DNA from 3 places in the Kitasatospora sp. NRRL B-11411 genome. Region 1 is predicted to be linked to each of the others. Evidence: riboswitches for the same ligand, from Rfam matches in the RefSeq annotation. Region 1 holds a riboswitch; each other region holds the start of a gene.
The links. A riboswitch is a leader RNA that binds a small molecule or an ion and turns the genes downstream of it on or off. The one in region 1 is predicted to bind thiamine pyrophosphate.
Positions count from the first base shown of each region.

Region 2: linked by a shared signal. The riboswitch ahead of IH44_RS0101425 (cytosine permease) and the one ahead of thiO (glycine oxidase ThiO) in region 1 are both predicted to bind thiamine pyrophosphate.
Region 3: linked by a shared signal. The riboswitch ahead of thiC (phosphomethylpyrimidine synthase ThiC) and the one ahead of thiO (glycine oxidase ThiO) in region 1 are both predicted to bind thiamine pyrophosphate.

Region 1 is NZ_JOGH01000041.1:85,133-90,208, forward strand. It holds gene pknB (Stk1 family PASTA domain-containing Ser/Thr kinase) at 1-360, opposite strand, end outside; gene IH44_RS0120075 (hypothetical protein) at 376-732, opposite strand; gene IH44_RS0120080 (thiazole synthase) at 811-1,602, opposite strand; gene thiS (sulfur carrier protein ThiS) at 1,606-1,815, opposite strand; gene thiO (glycine oxidase ThiO) at 1,812-2,993, opposite strand; TPP riboswitch at 2,962-3,074, opposite strand; gene IH44_RS0120095 (FAD-dependent oxidoreductase) at 3,213-4,409, shown strand; gene IH44_RS0120100 (Rv2175c family DNA-binding protein) at 4,426-4,791, shown strand; gene thiE (thiamine phosphate synthase) at 4,788-5,076, shown strand, end outside.
Region 2 is NZ_JOGH01000002.1:37,034-42,109, forward strand. It holds gene IH44_RS0101420 (S1C family serine protease) at 1-1,355, opposite strand, end outside; TPP riboswitch at 1,613-1,763, shown strand; gene IH44_RS0101425 (cytosine permease) at 1,754-3,133, shown strand; gene IH44_RS0101430 (medium chain dehydrogenase/reductase family protein) at 3,199-4,230, opposite strand; gene IH44_RS0101435 (TetR/AcrR family transcriptional regulator) at 4,437-5,076, shown strand, end outside.
Region 3 is NZ_JOGH01000019.1:76,800-81,875, forward strand. It holds gene thiC (phosphomethylpyrimidine synthase ThiC) at 1-1,580, opposite strand, end outside; TPP riboswitch at 1,576-1,709, opposite strand; gene IH44_RS0112510 (hypothetical protein) at 1,833-2,033, shown strand; gene IH44_RS0112515 (flotillin family protein) at 2,219-3,712, shown strand; gene IH44_RS0112520 (3-oxoacyl-ACP synthase III family protein) at 3,926-4,933, shown strand; gene IH44_RS0112525 (glycosyltransferase family A protein) at 4,930-5,076, shown strand, end outside.

The sequences.
Region 1 (5,076 bases):
CAGCACGTCCAGCGCGGCCCGCACCGACAGCGCGCCGCGGTCGCGCAGCACGTCGCGCAGGTTGCGGCCGGGGACGTACTCCATCGCCATGAACACCGCCCGCGGGTCGGCGCCCTGGTCCAGCACGTTCACCACGTTCGGGTGCGCGAGCCGGGCCACCGCCTTCGCCTCCCGGATGAAGCGGGCCGTGAACTCGCCGTCCCCCGCCAGCGAGGGGTGCATCACCTTCAGCGCCACGGTGCGGTCCAGCCGGGTGTCGGTGCCCCGGTAGACGGTCGACATGCCGCCCACCGCGATCCGCTGCTCGACCCGGTAGCGGCCGTCGAGCAGCACGCCGTGCAGGGGGTCGTCGAGGGTCATGTCCACCTGAGGAGTCTAGGGGTTCGGTATCGGGACGGGCCTGTCGGCGGGGCGGCGCAGCGCGAACAGCACCAGCAGCAGGGCGGCCAGCAGCAGGTGCGCGGCCAGGGCGCCGATCCCGGCCCGCAGCAGCCGCACCGAGGGCGGCGAGCCCGACGGCGCGGTGCCCGCACCGATCCCGGCGCCGATCAGCACCGGGACCATCAGCACCAGGACCAGTCCCGCCGCCCGGGTGCCCAGGGACTGGGACAGCGCCCAGCCGTCGAGCAGCACCACCGGGCCGCAGGCCAGCACCGCGCCCAGCACGTCCGCCTCGCGGCCGTCCGCCCCCACCATGAGATCCCCCCCCCGGTTCCCGTACGGTGCTGCCATGCTGGCAGCCTGCCCGCGGTCCGGGCACGGCCGCCGGGCGAACCGTTCCCGAACCGGGACACGCGGCGGCCGGGGGCGTCAGAACGCGGGGCGCTCGCGGGTGTCGGCCAGGCCCGCGGTGGGGGAGGACGCCTCGGCGTAGTAGCGGCGCGGGATCCGGCCCGCGCGGTGGGCCAGCCGGCCCGCCTCGACGGCCTTGCGCATCGCCTCCGCCATCAGCACCGGCTCCTGGGCGCGGGTCACCGCGGAGGCCAGCATGACGGCGGAGCAGCCGAGTTCCATCGCCAGCGCGACGTCGCTGGCGGTGCCCGCGCCCGCGTCCAGCACCACCGGGACGTTCGCCGCCTCGACGATCAGCTGGAAGTTGTGCGGGTTGCGGATGCCCAGGCCGGAGCCGATCGGCGAGCCCAGCGGCATGATCGCCGCGCAGCCGACGTCCTCCAGCTTGCGGGCCAGCACCGGGTCGTCGTTGGTGTACGGCAGCACGGTGAAGCCGTCGTCGACCAGCGTCTCGGCGGCGTCCAGCAGTTCGATCGGGTCGGGCAGCAGGGTCCGCTCGTCGGCGATCACCTCCAGCTTCACCCAGTCGGTGCCGAGCGCCTCGCGGGCCAGCCGGGCGGTCAGCACCGCCTCGCCCGCGGTGTAGCAGCCCGCGGTGTTGGGCAGCACCCGGATGCCGTTGCGGGCCAGCACCTCCAGGACCGAGCCCTGGGTGGCGGTGTCGACCCGGCGCATCGCCACCGTGGTCAGCTCGGTGCCGGAGACCCGCAGCGCCTGCTCCAGCACCTCCAGGCTGGGGGCGCCGCCGGTGCCCATGATCAGGCGGGAGTCGAAGGTGGTCCCGCCGATGACGAGTGCGTCGTCCGCCATGGTTCAGCCTCCCTGGACGGCGGTGAGGATCTCGACCCGGTCGCCCTCGCCGAGGGTGGTGGCGGGCCACGAACTGCGGGGCACCACGGCCTCGTTGACGGCGGCGGCGACGCCGGTGTTGGCGGCCGACACCTCGGCGACCACCACGTCCAGCGTGGTGGTGGCGGGCAGGGTGCGCGGCTCGCCGTTGACGGTCAGGGCGACGGTGTTCATGCGGGGACCTTCGGGGCGAAGCGGTCAGGGGTGAAGTCGGCTGCCAGGGCGGGCAGTTCGCCGGTGGCCAGGTAGTCGGCGAGCAGGTCGGCGGTGACCGGGGTGAGCAGCACGCCGTTGCGGTAGTGCCCGGTGGCGGCGGCCAGCCCGGCCAGCGCGGTCGGGCCCAGCACCGGAGCGTTGTCGGGGGAGCCCGGACGCAGGCCCGCGCAGGTCTCCACCAACGGCAACTCGGTGATGCCGGGCACCAGTTCGTGCGCGTCCCGGAGCAGCTCGTAGACGCCGCCCGCGGTGACGGTGGTGTCGTGGCCCAGCTCCTCGGTGGTCGCGCCGACCACCAGCTCGCCGTCGGCCCGCGGCACCAGGTACAGGTGCTGCCCGCGCACCACCGCCCGCACGTTCCGGGACAGGAACGGCCCGTGCGCGGTGGGCATCCGCAGCCGCAGCACCTGCCCCTTGACCGGGCGGATCGCCGGCAGCACCCCGTCCGGCAGGCCCGGCAGCAGGTGGCTGCGCGAACCGGCGGCCAGCACCGTGCGCCCCGCCGCCAGCCGCTCGCCGGTCGACAGCCGCACGCCGACGGCCCGGCCGTCCGCCACCAGCAGCTCGGCGGCCTCCGCCCGGTGGAAGGCCACGCCCGCCAGCGCGCAGGCGGCGACCAGCGCGGCGGCCAGCCGGCGCCCGTCCACCTGGTGGTCGTCGGCGACGTGCAGCCCGCCGCGCACGCCCGGCGCCAGCATCGGCTCCAGCCGGCGGCACTCGCGGCCGGTCAGCCACTCCGAGGCCAGGCCCAACCGGCCGTGGAAGGCGTGCAGTTCGCGCAGCTCCGCGCGGTCGTCGGAGTCCAGCGCCACCGCCAGCGTGCCGGTGGCCCGGTAGCCGGTGTCCAGCCCGGTCAGTTCGGTCAGTTCGGCGGCGAACGCGGCGTACCGCTCGTTCGACGCCATCCCCAGCCGCAGCAACGGCTCCTCGCCGTACTGCAGTTCGGTGACGGGGGCGAGCATGCCCGCGGCGACCTGCGCCGCACCGCCACCCGGGTGCGGGTCGACCACCGCGACGGACAGGCCGCGCTGCGCGGTGCGCCAGGCCACGCCGAGACCGATGATGCCGCCGCCGACCACCAGCACGTCAGGCGCGTCGGAAGGTGCCACAGCCGCTGATTCTCCCTTCGCCGGCATGACCCGGATCAGGTTCGGACGGTCGCGGGCCGCCACAGCCCGCCTCTCAGCCCGGTGCACCGGGCTCCCGTGAGGTAAGTACCCCCACCTTAGACCGACCGCCAAATGGAGGGCGGCGTCGCGGGCCGATGGCTGTCGCCCGGACGGCTTCTCCTCAGTCGCCGTGGCTCCGCCACGGCTCCCTCGTCGGCACCGCCCGGACTCGGGGTGGACGCCGTGGTGGCTGAGCTGAAGGCAACGGACCGGGTCGTCGTGGTCGGCGCGGGCATGGCGGGCGCCCAGACCGCCCTCAACCTGCGGCAGGGCGGCTGGAACGGCCCGCTCGCCCTGGTCGGCGCGGAACTCCACCTCCCCTACGACCGCCCCCCGCTCTCCAAGGACGTGCTGCTCGGCAAGACCGACGCCACCGCCTTCGAGATCGACTGGCACGGCCTCGGCGTCGACCTGCTCACCGGCCGCCGCGCCACCGGCCTGGCCGACGGCGTCCTGCACACCGACCGCGGCGAACTCCCGTACGACGCCCTGGTGATCGCCACCGGCGCCGCACCCCGCACCCTCCCCGGCCTGCCCGGCGCCCGGACCCTGCGCACCGTCGACGACGCCCACGCGCTGCGCGCCGCCCTCACCCCCGGCCGCCGGATCGTGCTGGTCGGCGCCGGCTGGATCGGCGCCGAGACCGCCACCGTCGCCCGCCACCTCGGCTGCGAGGTCACCGTCGTCGAAGCCGCCGCCACCCCGCTGGCCGGCGCCCTGCCCGCCGAACTCGGCGCCCTGATGGCCGACTGGTACGCCGACGCCGGCGTCGACCTGCGCTGCGGCGCCGCCGTCGCCGGAGCCGCCGACGGCGGGGTGCTGCTCGCCGACGGCACCCACCTGCCCGCCGACGAGGTCCTGGTCGGCATCGGCGCCGCCCCCGCCACCGACTGGCTGCGCGGCGGCCCGCTCGCCCCCGACCCCGACGGCACGATCCCGGTCGACGACCGGCTGCGCACCGCCCTGCCCGGCGTCCTCGCGGCCGGCGACTGCGCCTCCTACCCCTCCGTCCGCTCCGGCACCCGGCTCGCCGTCCAGCACTGGGACCACGCCCTGCACTCCGGCGCCGCCGCCGCGGCCTCGCTGCTCGGCACCCTGGACGCCCCCTACGACCCCGTCCCCTACTTCTGGTCCGAGCAGTTCGGCCGCATGGTCCAGTACGCCGGCCGGCACGCCGGGGCCGACCACCTGCTGTGGCGCGGCTCCCCGTCCGACCCCGACTGGACGGTGCTCTGGCTGCGCGAGGGCGCACTCGTCGCGCTGCTCGCCGTCGACCGGCCGCGCGACCTGGCCCAGGGCCGCCGCCTGATCGAACGCGGCGGCGCGCTCGACCCGGCCCGGGCCGCCGACCCGGCCGTCCAGTTGAAGGCGGCGGCCCGGTAGCGCCTAGGCTGGGGGAGTGAGCGAGATTGATCCCAAGATTGACGCCCTGGTCCCCGCGTGGCTGTACCTGCCCGACATCTCGGAGCGGTGGGGCGTGGTGATCACCGAGGTCCGCGCCATGGTGAAGAACCGCACCCTGCTGGCCGTCCGCCGCGGCCCCAACAACTCCCTGCAGGTCCCCGCCGACTTCATCGAGGACGACGGCCTGGTCAAGCACCTGGCCGGCACCCTCACCGTGCTGCGCGACTGCGGCTTCTCCGACCAGGAGATCCTCGAGTGGATGTTCACCGAGGACGACTCCCTGCCCGGCAGCCCGATCCAGGCCCTGCGCGAGAACCGCGGCACCGAGGTCAAGCGCCGCGCCCAGGCCATGGCCCTGTGACCGCCGCACCCACCGCCCGGCAGCGCCTGGCCGACGCCCGGCTCTACCTCTGCACCGACGCCCGCCGCGAACAGGGCGACCTGCCCGAGTTCCTGGACGCGGTGCTCAGCGGCGGCGTCGACATCGTCCAGCTCCGCGACAAGGGCCTGGAGGCCAAGCAGGAGCTGGAGCACCTGGAGGTCTTCGCCGACGCCGCCCGGCGCCACGGCAAGCTGCTCGCCGTCAACGACCGCGCCGACGTCGCGTACGGCGCCCGCCCCGACGTGCTGCACCTCGGCCAGGACG
Region 2 (5,076 bases), on a different contig from region 1:
ATGGCGAAGCCGAGGCCGATGGAGCCGGCCCGGCCGCTGCCGCTGGTGTTGGACTGGATCGCCGAGTTGATGCCGATCACCGAGCCGGAGGCGTCGAGCAGCGGGCCGCCGGAGTTGCCGGGGTTGATCGAGGCGTCGGTCTGCAGGGCGTTCATGTAGGACGTCTGGGAGTTGTTCTCGTCGCCGGAGGCGACCGGGCGGTCCTTGGCCGAGACGATGCCGGTGGTGACGGTGCCTTCGAGGCCGTAGGGGGCGCCGATGGCGATGGTCGCGTCGCCGATGGCGACCTTGTCGGAGTCGGCCAGCGGCAGCGGGACGAGCTTGTCGGTGGGCGGGTTGTCCAGCCGGACGACCGCGACGTCGTAGCCCTTGGCCTGGCCGACCACCGAGGCGCTGTACGAGGAGCCGTCGGAGAACTTGACGGTGAGCTTGCCGCCGTTGGCGGCGGGGGCGACCACGTGGTTGTTGGTCAGGATGTGGCCCTCGGTGTCGAAGACGAAACCGGTGCCGGTGCCGGACTCGCTGGAGCCCTCGGCCTTGATGGTGACGGTGGACGGCAGCGCCTTCGCGGCGATCCCGGCGACGGACTCGGGGGCCCGGTCCAGGTTCTGGTGGGTGTTGCCGACCGCCACGGTGGTGCTGTTGCGGCTGGCGCTGCTGCCGCCGCCGTTCTTGTCGTTGTTGGTGACGGAGGCGCCGATCGCGCCGCCGGCCAGGCCCGCCACCAGGGCGACGGCCGCGACCAGGGCGACCAGCGAGCCGCGCTTGCGCTTGCCGGAGCCGCCGTCGCCGGGCTGCGGCGCGCCCCACGGCGCACCGGGCCCGCCCGCGCCGCCGGCGGTGTCGCCGCCGGACGGGTGGCCCCAGCCGCCGACCGGGTGGCCGGCCCCGAACGGGTGCTGCGGCTGCTGGGGGCCGGCCGGGCCGCCGGGCGCGCCCGGGGCCTGCTGGAGCAGCGGCGCGGGGGCGACGGCCGGGTTGACCGCGGTCTGCGCCTCGTCCGGGCGGGCGAACGGGCCGGACGGTTCGGCGAACGGGCCGGACGGTTCGCCGACCGAGCCGTACGGGTTCTGGAACGGCGGCGGCGCGTCCACCGGAACGGCGGGGGCGAGCGGGGCGGCCGGGGCCGGGGGCAGGTCGGGCACCTTGCCGAGCTGGATGGTCTGCTCGACCGGCGTGGGAGCCGGAGCCGGGGCGGCGGCCGGGGCCGGGGCCGGGGGCAGCACCGGCGGCGGGGCGTCCAGGTAGGCAGGGGCGGGGGCGGGCGTACCGGAGCCGGCGGCCACCGCCTCGGTGCCGGCGGGCGCGGCGGCCGTCTCCGGCGGGGTGGTACCACTCGCGTGCTCGGTGCTCACGGACGACCTCCATCGCTGAACAGAACCTTCGGTGGCGAACCGCGGCGCTGGGGGCACGGCTCGCAACCTCGGTGCACAGTTTTTCCTATACCGGATTCGGACACCGTAAGCGGGCCCCTGAAGAAATGATGAGAAGCCTTAGCCCGCCCTGACATGCACATCGATGGTCCCCGCGGCGCGGTCCCGCGATGCGGACGCCCCTCCCCCCGGCCTTGGCGTTCCTCCGTCCGGAGGCTAGCCTGTCGCTCCTGTAAACCGAAGAACGTCGCGGGAGCTTGGACCAGCCAGGCTGAGAGTGCGCCGGTTCGACCGTGGGCATGGCGGTGACGCCACCACGGGCGAGGGGGCGCTGACCGCCGGAACCTGTCCGGGTAATGCCGGCGTAGGGAGTATCGGCCATGACGGCTGTTCCGTCTGCCCAGTTGTCCGACCGTGCCGCCGAGGTGCGGTCCGAGGCCCCGCTGACCCTCGACACCGCGCCGCCGCGCACCCTGGACTTCCGGGCGCTGTTCGCGCTGTGGGCCAACCTCGGGGTCAGCCTGATCGGCTTCACCAGCGCCGCGACGGTGCTCGGCGAGCAGGGCCACGAACTGGGCTTCACCGCCGCGGTGACGGCGATCGTCGCGGGCACCGCGATCGGCACCGCGATGCTGGCGGTGGCCGCCCTGGTGGGCGCCCGGACCGGCGCACCGGCGATGGCGGTGCTGCGCGGCCTGTTCGGCACCCGGCTGTCGTACGTGCCGACGGTGCTGAACATCGTGCAGTGCGTCGGCTGGGGCGTGTACGAGCTGACGGTGATCGCCTGGGGCGCGCAGACCGTGTCGGGCACCGCGGGCTGGCGGTGGCTGTTCGTGCTGCTGGCGGGCGTGCTGACCACGGTGCTGACGATCTGGCCGCTGGGCGCGATCGCGGTGCTGCGCAAGTACGTGGCGGTGGCGGTCGGCGTGGCGATGGTCTACTTCACGGTGCAGTTCGCCCGGGTGGGCTTCCCCGACCCGGGCGCGGGCAACTGGGACGGCTTCCTGGGCGCCACGGACGCGGTGATCGCGGTGTCGATCTCCTTCGTGCCGCTGGCCGCCGACTACACCCGGCACGCGCGCAGTTCGGCGAAGGCGTTCTGGGGGACGTTCTCCGGCTACACGGTGGCCCAGGTGTGGTGCTACGTGCTGGGCGTGGTGGCGCTGCTGCAGTCGGGCGGCGACGCGAACCGGATCTTCGAGTCGTTCACCGGCGTGGCCGCGGGCTGGGCGTTTCTGCTGGTGCTGGTGCTGCGGGAGACCGACCAGTCGTTCGCGAACGTGTACTCGACGGCGATGTCGATCCACAACCTGTGGCCGCGGGTGGACCGCCGGGTGCTGACCGGCGGGATCGGCGTGCTGGTGACGGTGCTGGCGCTGCGGATCAAGGAGTTCACCGACTCGTACTACGGGTTCCTCGGCCTGATCGGCTCGGTGTTCGTGCCGCTGTTCGCGGTGCTCGCGGTGGACTACTTCCTCGGTGCGGGCCGGCGCGGCTGGAACCTGGCGCAGGACGCCCCGGCGCGCTGGGTGATGCTGCTGCCGTGGGCGGTGGGCTTCGCGGTGTACCAGTTCCTGGCCCCGTCGAAGATCGGCGGCTGGTGGACCGGCCGTTGGGAGGACCTCCAGCAGCTGGTGCACTTCACCCCGGCGGCGTGGTCCTCGGCCTCGCTGTTCTCCTTCCTGGTCGCGGCGCTGGTCACCCTCGCGGTGACCGCGCTGGAGCGCCCGAAGACGGCGGCGGGCCCGCAGCAGGGCTGACCCGCGTCCGGCGCCGGCCTCCCGTTCACGCCCGCTCGCTCCCGTTCGCTCCCGCTCGCTCCTGTTCAGGGGACCAGCACCACCTTGCCGGTGACGGTGCCGGACTCGGCCAGGCGCAGCGCCTCGGCGGCCTCGGTGAGCGGGAGGCGGGCGGCGATCGGCGCGGTGAGCTCGCCGCGCCGCAGGGCGTCCAGGACGGCGGTCAGGTCGGCGCGCAGCCGGGCCCGGAAGCGGGCGGGGCGCAGGGTCCGGCCGGCCCAGATGTTGTAGAAGTGCGCGCGGCGGCCGTTCGGCAGGGCGTTCCACCACCAGGTGCGGGCGAGCACCTTGAGCACCGGCCACTGCTTGGAGCCGGTGTCGTCGCGGGTGGCGGCGCTGCCGTAGGCGACCAGGGTGCCGCCGGGGGCGAGCAGGCGCCAGGAGTCCAGGACGCTGCGGCCGCCGACGTGGTCGAAGACGGCGTCGACGCCGCCGGGGGCGAGCCGGCGGACCTGGGCCGGGACGTCGCCGGTGCGGTAGTCGACGGGGGTGACGCCGAGGGCGCGCAGCGCGTCGTGGTGGCGGGCGGAGGCGGTGCCGATCACCTGCGCCCCGGCGGCCAGGGCGAGTTGGGCGAGCAGCAGGCCGACGCCGCCGCCCGCGCCGTGCACCAGGACGGTCTGCCCGGGGCGGACCTCGGCGTGCCGGTGCAGCAGCTGCCGGGCGGTGATGCCGTTGACGACCGCGGTCTCGGCCGCCGCGGGCTCCAGGCCGTCCGGGACGTCGACGGTGTCGGCGGGGTCGAGCAGGACGTGGCTGGCCCAGCCGCCGGTCTTCACCAGCGCGGCGACCCGGCGGCCCGCCAGCGCCGGGTCGGTGCCGGGCCCGGTGGCCGTCACCGTGCCGACCAGGTCGTAGCCCGGGACGAACGGGAACGGCGGCTGGTCGTAGTAGCGGCCGCGGCGCATCTGCTGCTCGGCGAAGGACACGCCGGTGGCCTCGACCGCGACCAGCACCTGCCCGGGACCGGGCTGCGGCAGCGGCGATCGGCGGATCCGCAGGCCCTCCGGCTCGACGATGCCGGGCAGGACGATCTCGACGAGCTGTTCTTCTCGCATGACGGTCTCCCATTCGATAGAGCCACTCACTTGCGTTAGACCCTCTAACAAGAACCGTTGTAACACCACGCTTCCGTGAGAGTCAACAACGAACGCGATAGGGTCTAACGGAAGGAAGAGGGTGCAACGCGTCCCGTGGCGGTACCGCGACGGCACCGCCACGGCACCGCGACGGCACCCCGGCGCGGCAGGACGAGAGGAACCCCATGGAGACCGAGACCGGCACCCCCCGGGAGCGCTACCGCGCCCAGGTCCGCGAGGAGGTCAAGCGGCACGCCCGCGAGCAGATCGCCGAGGCCGGCGCCTCCGCGCTCTCGCTGAACGCGATCGCCAAGCGGATGGGCATGAGCGGTCCGGCGCTCTACCGCTACTTCGCCAACCGCGACGAGCTGATCACCGACCTGGTCACCGACGCCTACCGCAGCCTCGCCCTGGCCCTGCGCGCCCCGGCCGAGGCGGGGGCCGACCTGCCGGCGCTGGCGGCCGCCCTGCGGCAGTGGGCGCTGGCCGACCCGCAGCGCTACTTCCTGCTGTACGGCACCCCCGTCCCGGGCTACCACGCCCCGTCGGAGACCACCGCCATCGCCACCTCGATCATGACCACGCTGCTGGACGCCGCCGTCCTCCACCAGACCCCGGCGGTCGACCCGGGCCCGGCCGACGCCCGCCTCTACACGCACCTGGCGCACCACCACGAGTGGGCCGGCGACCACCCGGCCCCGTCGCACGCGCTGCGCCGGGCGCTGGTGTTCTGGACCAGGCTGCACGGCGTGCTCTCGCTCGAACTGGCCGGGCACTTCACCGGCATGGAGCTCGACGCCGAACTGCTGTACGCCTCCGAGGCGG
Region 3 (5,076 bases), on a different contig from region 1:
TCGTGGAAGGCGCGGGCGGTCTCCGGGTCGAGGGCCAGGTTGAACTGGTCCTCCCAGCGGAACTCGAAGCGGGCGTCGGAGAGGGCGTCGTCCCAGGCCTGGGCGCCGGGGTGGCCCTTGGCGAGGTCGGCGGCGTGGGCGGCGATCTTGTAGGTGATGACGCCGGTCTTGACGTCGTCGCGGTCGGGCAGGCCGAGGTGTTCCTTGGGGGTGACGTAGCAGAGCATCGCGGTGCCCCACCAGGCGATCATCGCGGCGCCGATGCCGGAGGTGATGTGGTCGTATCCGGGTGCGACGTCGGTGGTCAGCGGGCCGAGGGTGTAGAATGGGGCCTCGTCGCAGATCTCCTTCTGCAGGTCCATGTTCTCGCGGATCTTGTGCATCGGTACGTGCCCGGGGCCCTCGATCATGACCTGGACGTCCTTGGCGCGGGCGATCCGGCCGAGTTCGCCGAGGGTGGTGAGTTCGGCGAACTGGGCCTCGTCGTTGGCGTCGGCGATCGAGCCGGGGCGCAGGCCGTCGCCGAGCGAGAAGGTGACGTCGTAGGCGCGCAGCAGGTCGCAGAGTTCCTCGAAGTGCGTGTAGAGGAAGTTCTCCTGGTGGTGCGCCAGGCACCAGGCGGCCATGATCGAGCCGCCGCGCGAGACGATGCCGGTCTTGCGGCGGGCGGTCAGCGGGACGTACCGCAGCAGGACGCCGGCGTGCACGGTCATGTAGTCGACGCCCTGCTCGCACTGTTCGAGCACGGTGTCGCGGTAGACCTCCCAGCTGAGTTCCTCGGCCCGGCCGTCGACCTTCTCCAGCGCCTGGTAGAGCGGGACGGTGCCGATCGGGACGGGGGAGTTGCGCAGGATCCACTCGCGGGTGGTGTGGATGTTGCGGCCGGTGGAGAGGTCCATGACGGTGTCGGCGCCCCAGCGGGTGGCCCAGGTCATCTTCTCCACCTCCTCCTCGATCGAGGAGGTGACGGCGGAGTTGCCGATGTTGGCGTTGATCTTCACCAGGAAGTCGGTGCCGATGATGGACGGTTCGCTCTCGGGGTGGTTCACGTTGACCGGGATGACGGCCCGTCCGCGGGCCACCTGCTCGCGGACGAACTCCGGTTCCAGGCCCTCCCGGAGCGCGACGAACTCCATCTCGGGTGTGATCAACCCGCGCTTGGCGTACGCGAGTTGGGTGACGGCGACGCCGTCGCGGGCGCGCAGCGGGCGGCGCGGGCGGCCGGGGAAGACGGCGTCCAGGGTGCGCAGGTCGCCGCCGCGCGGGGCGGTGTGCCGGATGCCGTCGTCCTCGGGCCGGGCCGCGCGGCCCTCGTACTCCTCGACGTCGCCGCGCTGGCGGATCCAGGGGTCGCGCAGCGGGGCCAGGCCGCGCCGGACGTCGGTGGGCTGGGCGGGATCGGTGTACGGGCCGGAGGTGTCGTACAGCGGGACGGTCTTCCCGTCGGTGAGGTGGACCTCGCGGTAGGGGACCCGCAGGTCGGGGCGGCTGCCCTGGCGGTGGGCCTTGCGCCAGGCCGGGGTCGGGTACCCGGTGGCGGTCGGCTGCTGGGCAGACGTGTCTTCGGCGAACGTGGTCATGCGACCTTCAACTCCCTACGCCGGCATTACCCGGTCAGGTTCCTGCGGTCGGCGCAGCAGGTGGTACGCGGGCCCGCGTACCGTCAGCGCCCTCTCAGCCCGGTGCTCCGAGCTCCCGTTCCGCGCAGGCGTTTGCGCCTGCGTCCGCTGCTCACCGTAGGGCACCGGGCGCGGACGGTCCAGGGCGCACCCCCGGTGCGGGGCGTGCGCCCGGCCTGTGCGGGCGGCGTGCGGGGTGGAAGAATCGCCGGGGTGATCGGACTGGTGGGGCGGGTGACGGGGCGGATCGGCGCGGGCCTGGTCGGCGAGGTGATGGTGAGCGTTCCCGAACGCCTGGGCAGCGAGGCGTTCCTGGCGTACCGGGCCGTCCCGGGTGATCCGCTGGAGCCGGGCAGCATGGTGGTGGTGGTCGATTACCAGCCACCGCGCACGGTGTACGTCGAGCCCTTCTGACTACACCTCAGCAGGGCTTTGCAAACCCTTTGCAATCGTTTCGAGACAGTGACAGTTCCCACGGGTGCGGGGCCTTCCACCCCGCCGCCGGGCGGCGGAGAATGCCGCTGCCACCGGATTCCGCGCCCACAACTGCACCACCCTGCGCAGCCACGGACCGGTGTGCCACGAAGGGGGAGTTCCCGATGCTCATCGGCATCGCCGGGGGAGTCGTCGCCGGCATCGTTCTGCTGATCCTGCTGTTCAAGTTGATGTGGCGGGTGGCGGAACCGAACGAGGCGCTGGTCATCTCGGGTTCCAAGCACGGCGAGGGCCTCGGCTTCCGCGTGGTCACCGGACGGGGGACCTTCGTGGTGCCCGGTGTCCAGGCGGTGCGCCGGCTGTCGCTGGACCTCAACGAGGCCGCGCTGGACGTCGAGTGCGTGACCTCGCAGGGCATTCCGGTCCACGTCAAGGGCGTGGTCATCTTCAAGGTCGGCGACGACCCGTCGTCCATCGCCAACGCCGCCCGCCGCTTCCTGGACCAGCAGAAGATGATGGGCCAGCGGGTGCACAACGTGTTCGCCGGCCACCTGCGCTCCATCGTCGGCGGGCTGACCGTCGAGGACATGATCCGCGACCGCGAGCGGCTCACCGGGGAGACCCGCTCCGCCTCGGGGATCGAGATGGAGAAGCTCGGCCTGATCATCGACTCGCTGCAGATCCAGGAGATCCTGGACCCGACCGGCTACATCACCAACCTGGCCGCCCCGCACGCCGCCGCCGTCCAGCGCGACGCCCGGATCGCGGCCGCCGAGGCCGACCGCCGGGCCACCGAGGCCGAGCAGGAGGCGTTCGCCCGCAAGGCCGAGGCAACGCGCAACTCCGGTATCCAGCAGGCCGGTTACCAGGCCGAGATGGACACCGCCGCGGCCCGCGCGCTGCAGGCCGGACCGCTCGCCCAGGCCGCCGCCCGGCAGGAGGTCGTGGTCCAGGAGACCAAGGTCGCCGAGCTGGAGGCGCACCGCAAGGAGCAACAGCTCCAGGCCGACGTCCGCAAGCCCGCCGACGCCCGCGCGTACGAGACCCGCACCAAGGCCGAGGCCGACCGCGACGCCCGGATCTCCGCCGCCGAGGCGCTCTCCCGGGAGACCGAGCTGAAGACCGCCGCCGAGGCCAACCGGGTCAAGGTCGCCGCGGCCGCCGAGGCCGAGGCCACCAAGGCCCGCGGCCTGGCCGCCGCCGAGGCCACCCGCGCCACCGGTGAGGCCCAGGCCGCCGCCGAGGCCGCCAAGGGCCTGGCCGAGGCGGAGGCCGCCCGCGCCAAGGGCCTCGCCGAGGCCGAGGCCACCCGGGCCCAGGGCCTGGCCGAGGCCGAGGGCATCAAGGCCCGCGCCGCGGCCCTCGCCGAGAACCAGGAAGCCGTCGTCGCCCAGCAGTTGGCCGAGAACTGGCCCGCCATCGTCCGGGCCGGCGCGGACGCCTTCGGCAACGTCGAGCACATGGTGCTGCTGAACGGCGCCGAGGGCATGTCCGAGATGTTCGCCAAGGCGCTCACCATGGGCGGCACCGGCCTCGGCCTGGCCCGCCAGCTGCTCACCTCGATGAACACCGGCGCCCCCGCCGAGGCCCCGGCGGAGCCCGCCCCGGCCGCCCCGGCCACCCAGGTCATCCCGGTGCAGGCCGACAGCGGCAACTGACGCACCGCCGGGACACCGGCAGCACCCGGCCCGTACGGCAGCACCACCGCCGTACGGGCCGCGCCGTTCCCGCCCGGCACCCCCGCCCGGCGCTCCCGCCCGGCGCCCCCGCCCGGCGCTCCCGCGTACCGACGCATCGTCTCCGCAATCCCGGGCAGCAGCTGAGTACCCGTACTCACGCCCCCTCCACCGCCCCCGCGCCAGCATCGGAGCATGGACCTGCTGCCCCGCGTCGGAATCACCGCCGTCGGCTCCCACCTCCCGCAACGGACCGTCACCTCACGGCAGTTGCAGGACGAGGTGGCGGCCGGCGCCCGCCTGCCGCTGCCCGACGGCATGTTCGAGAAGGCCACCGGCATCCGCACCCGCCGCTTCGCCGGACCCGACGAGCACCCCTCCACGCTCGCCCTCGGCGCCGCCCGCCGGGCCCTGGCCGCCCGCGGACTGGAACCCGCCGACCTCGACCTGCTGCTGTTCGCCTCCGCCTCCCGGGACGTCTGCGAACCCGCCACCGCCCACCTCGTCCAGTCCGAACTCGGCTCCCGCGCCCACGCGTTGGACGTGTCCAACGCCTGCAACAGCTTCCTCAACGGCATCGACACCGCCCGCGCGATGATCCTGGCCGGCCGCGCCACCCGCGCCCTGGTGGTCACCGGCGAGACCCCCAGCCGGGCCATGCGCCGCGACCCGTCCGGGCTCGCCGAGTTCCGCGCGGGCTTCGCCGGCTACACCTTCGGCGACGGCGCCGCCGCCGTCCTGGTCGAACGGGTCGACCGCGGCGGCATCCTCGACGTCGAGACCCAGACCGCCTCCGAGCACTGGGAGGTCGGCGGCATCCCCGGCGGCGGCTCCCGCCACCCGCGCGGCGACGAGTGGAGCTACTTCCGCGGCGGCGGCAAGGAGCTGCGCGGCGTCTTCGAGCAGATCGGCGCCGACATCCTCACCCGGGTCGCCGCCCGCACCGGCCTCGGCTGGGACGCCTACGCCCGGGTCCTGGTCCACCAGGTCACCCTGCCCTACCTGGAGCGCTTCGTGGAGCTCACCGGCGTCCCCGCCGGCAAGCTGGTCGTCACCGTCCCCGAACTCGGCAACCTGGCCTCCGCCACCATCGGCGTCCAACTCGACCGCGTCATGCCGGAGTTGGAGACCGGCGACCGCGTCCTGATGGTCGGCCTCGGTGGCGGCGTCAGTCTGATGACGATGGTCTGGGAGAAGTCGTGACCGAGCTGTGGGTGATCGTCCCCGCCTACCAGGAGGCCGCCCGGATCGACGCCACCCTGCGCGCCCTCGCCGCCCAGCACGACCGCGACTTCACCCTGCTGGTCGTCGACAACGGCTCCACCGACACCACCCCCGACCAGGTG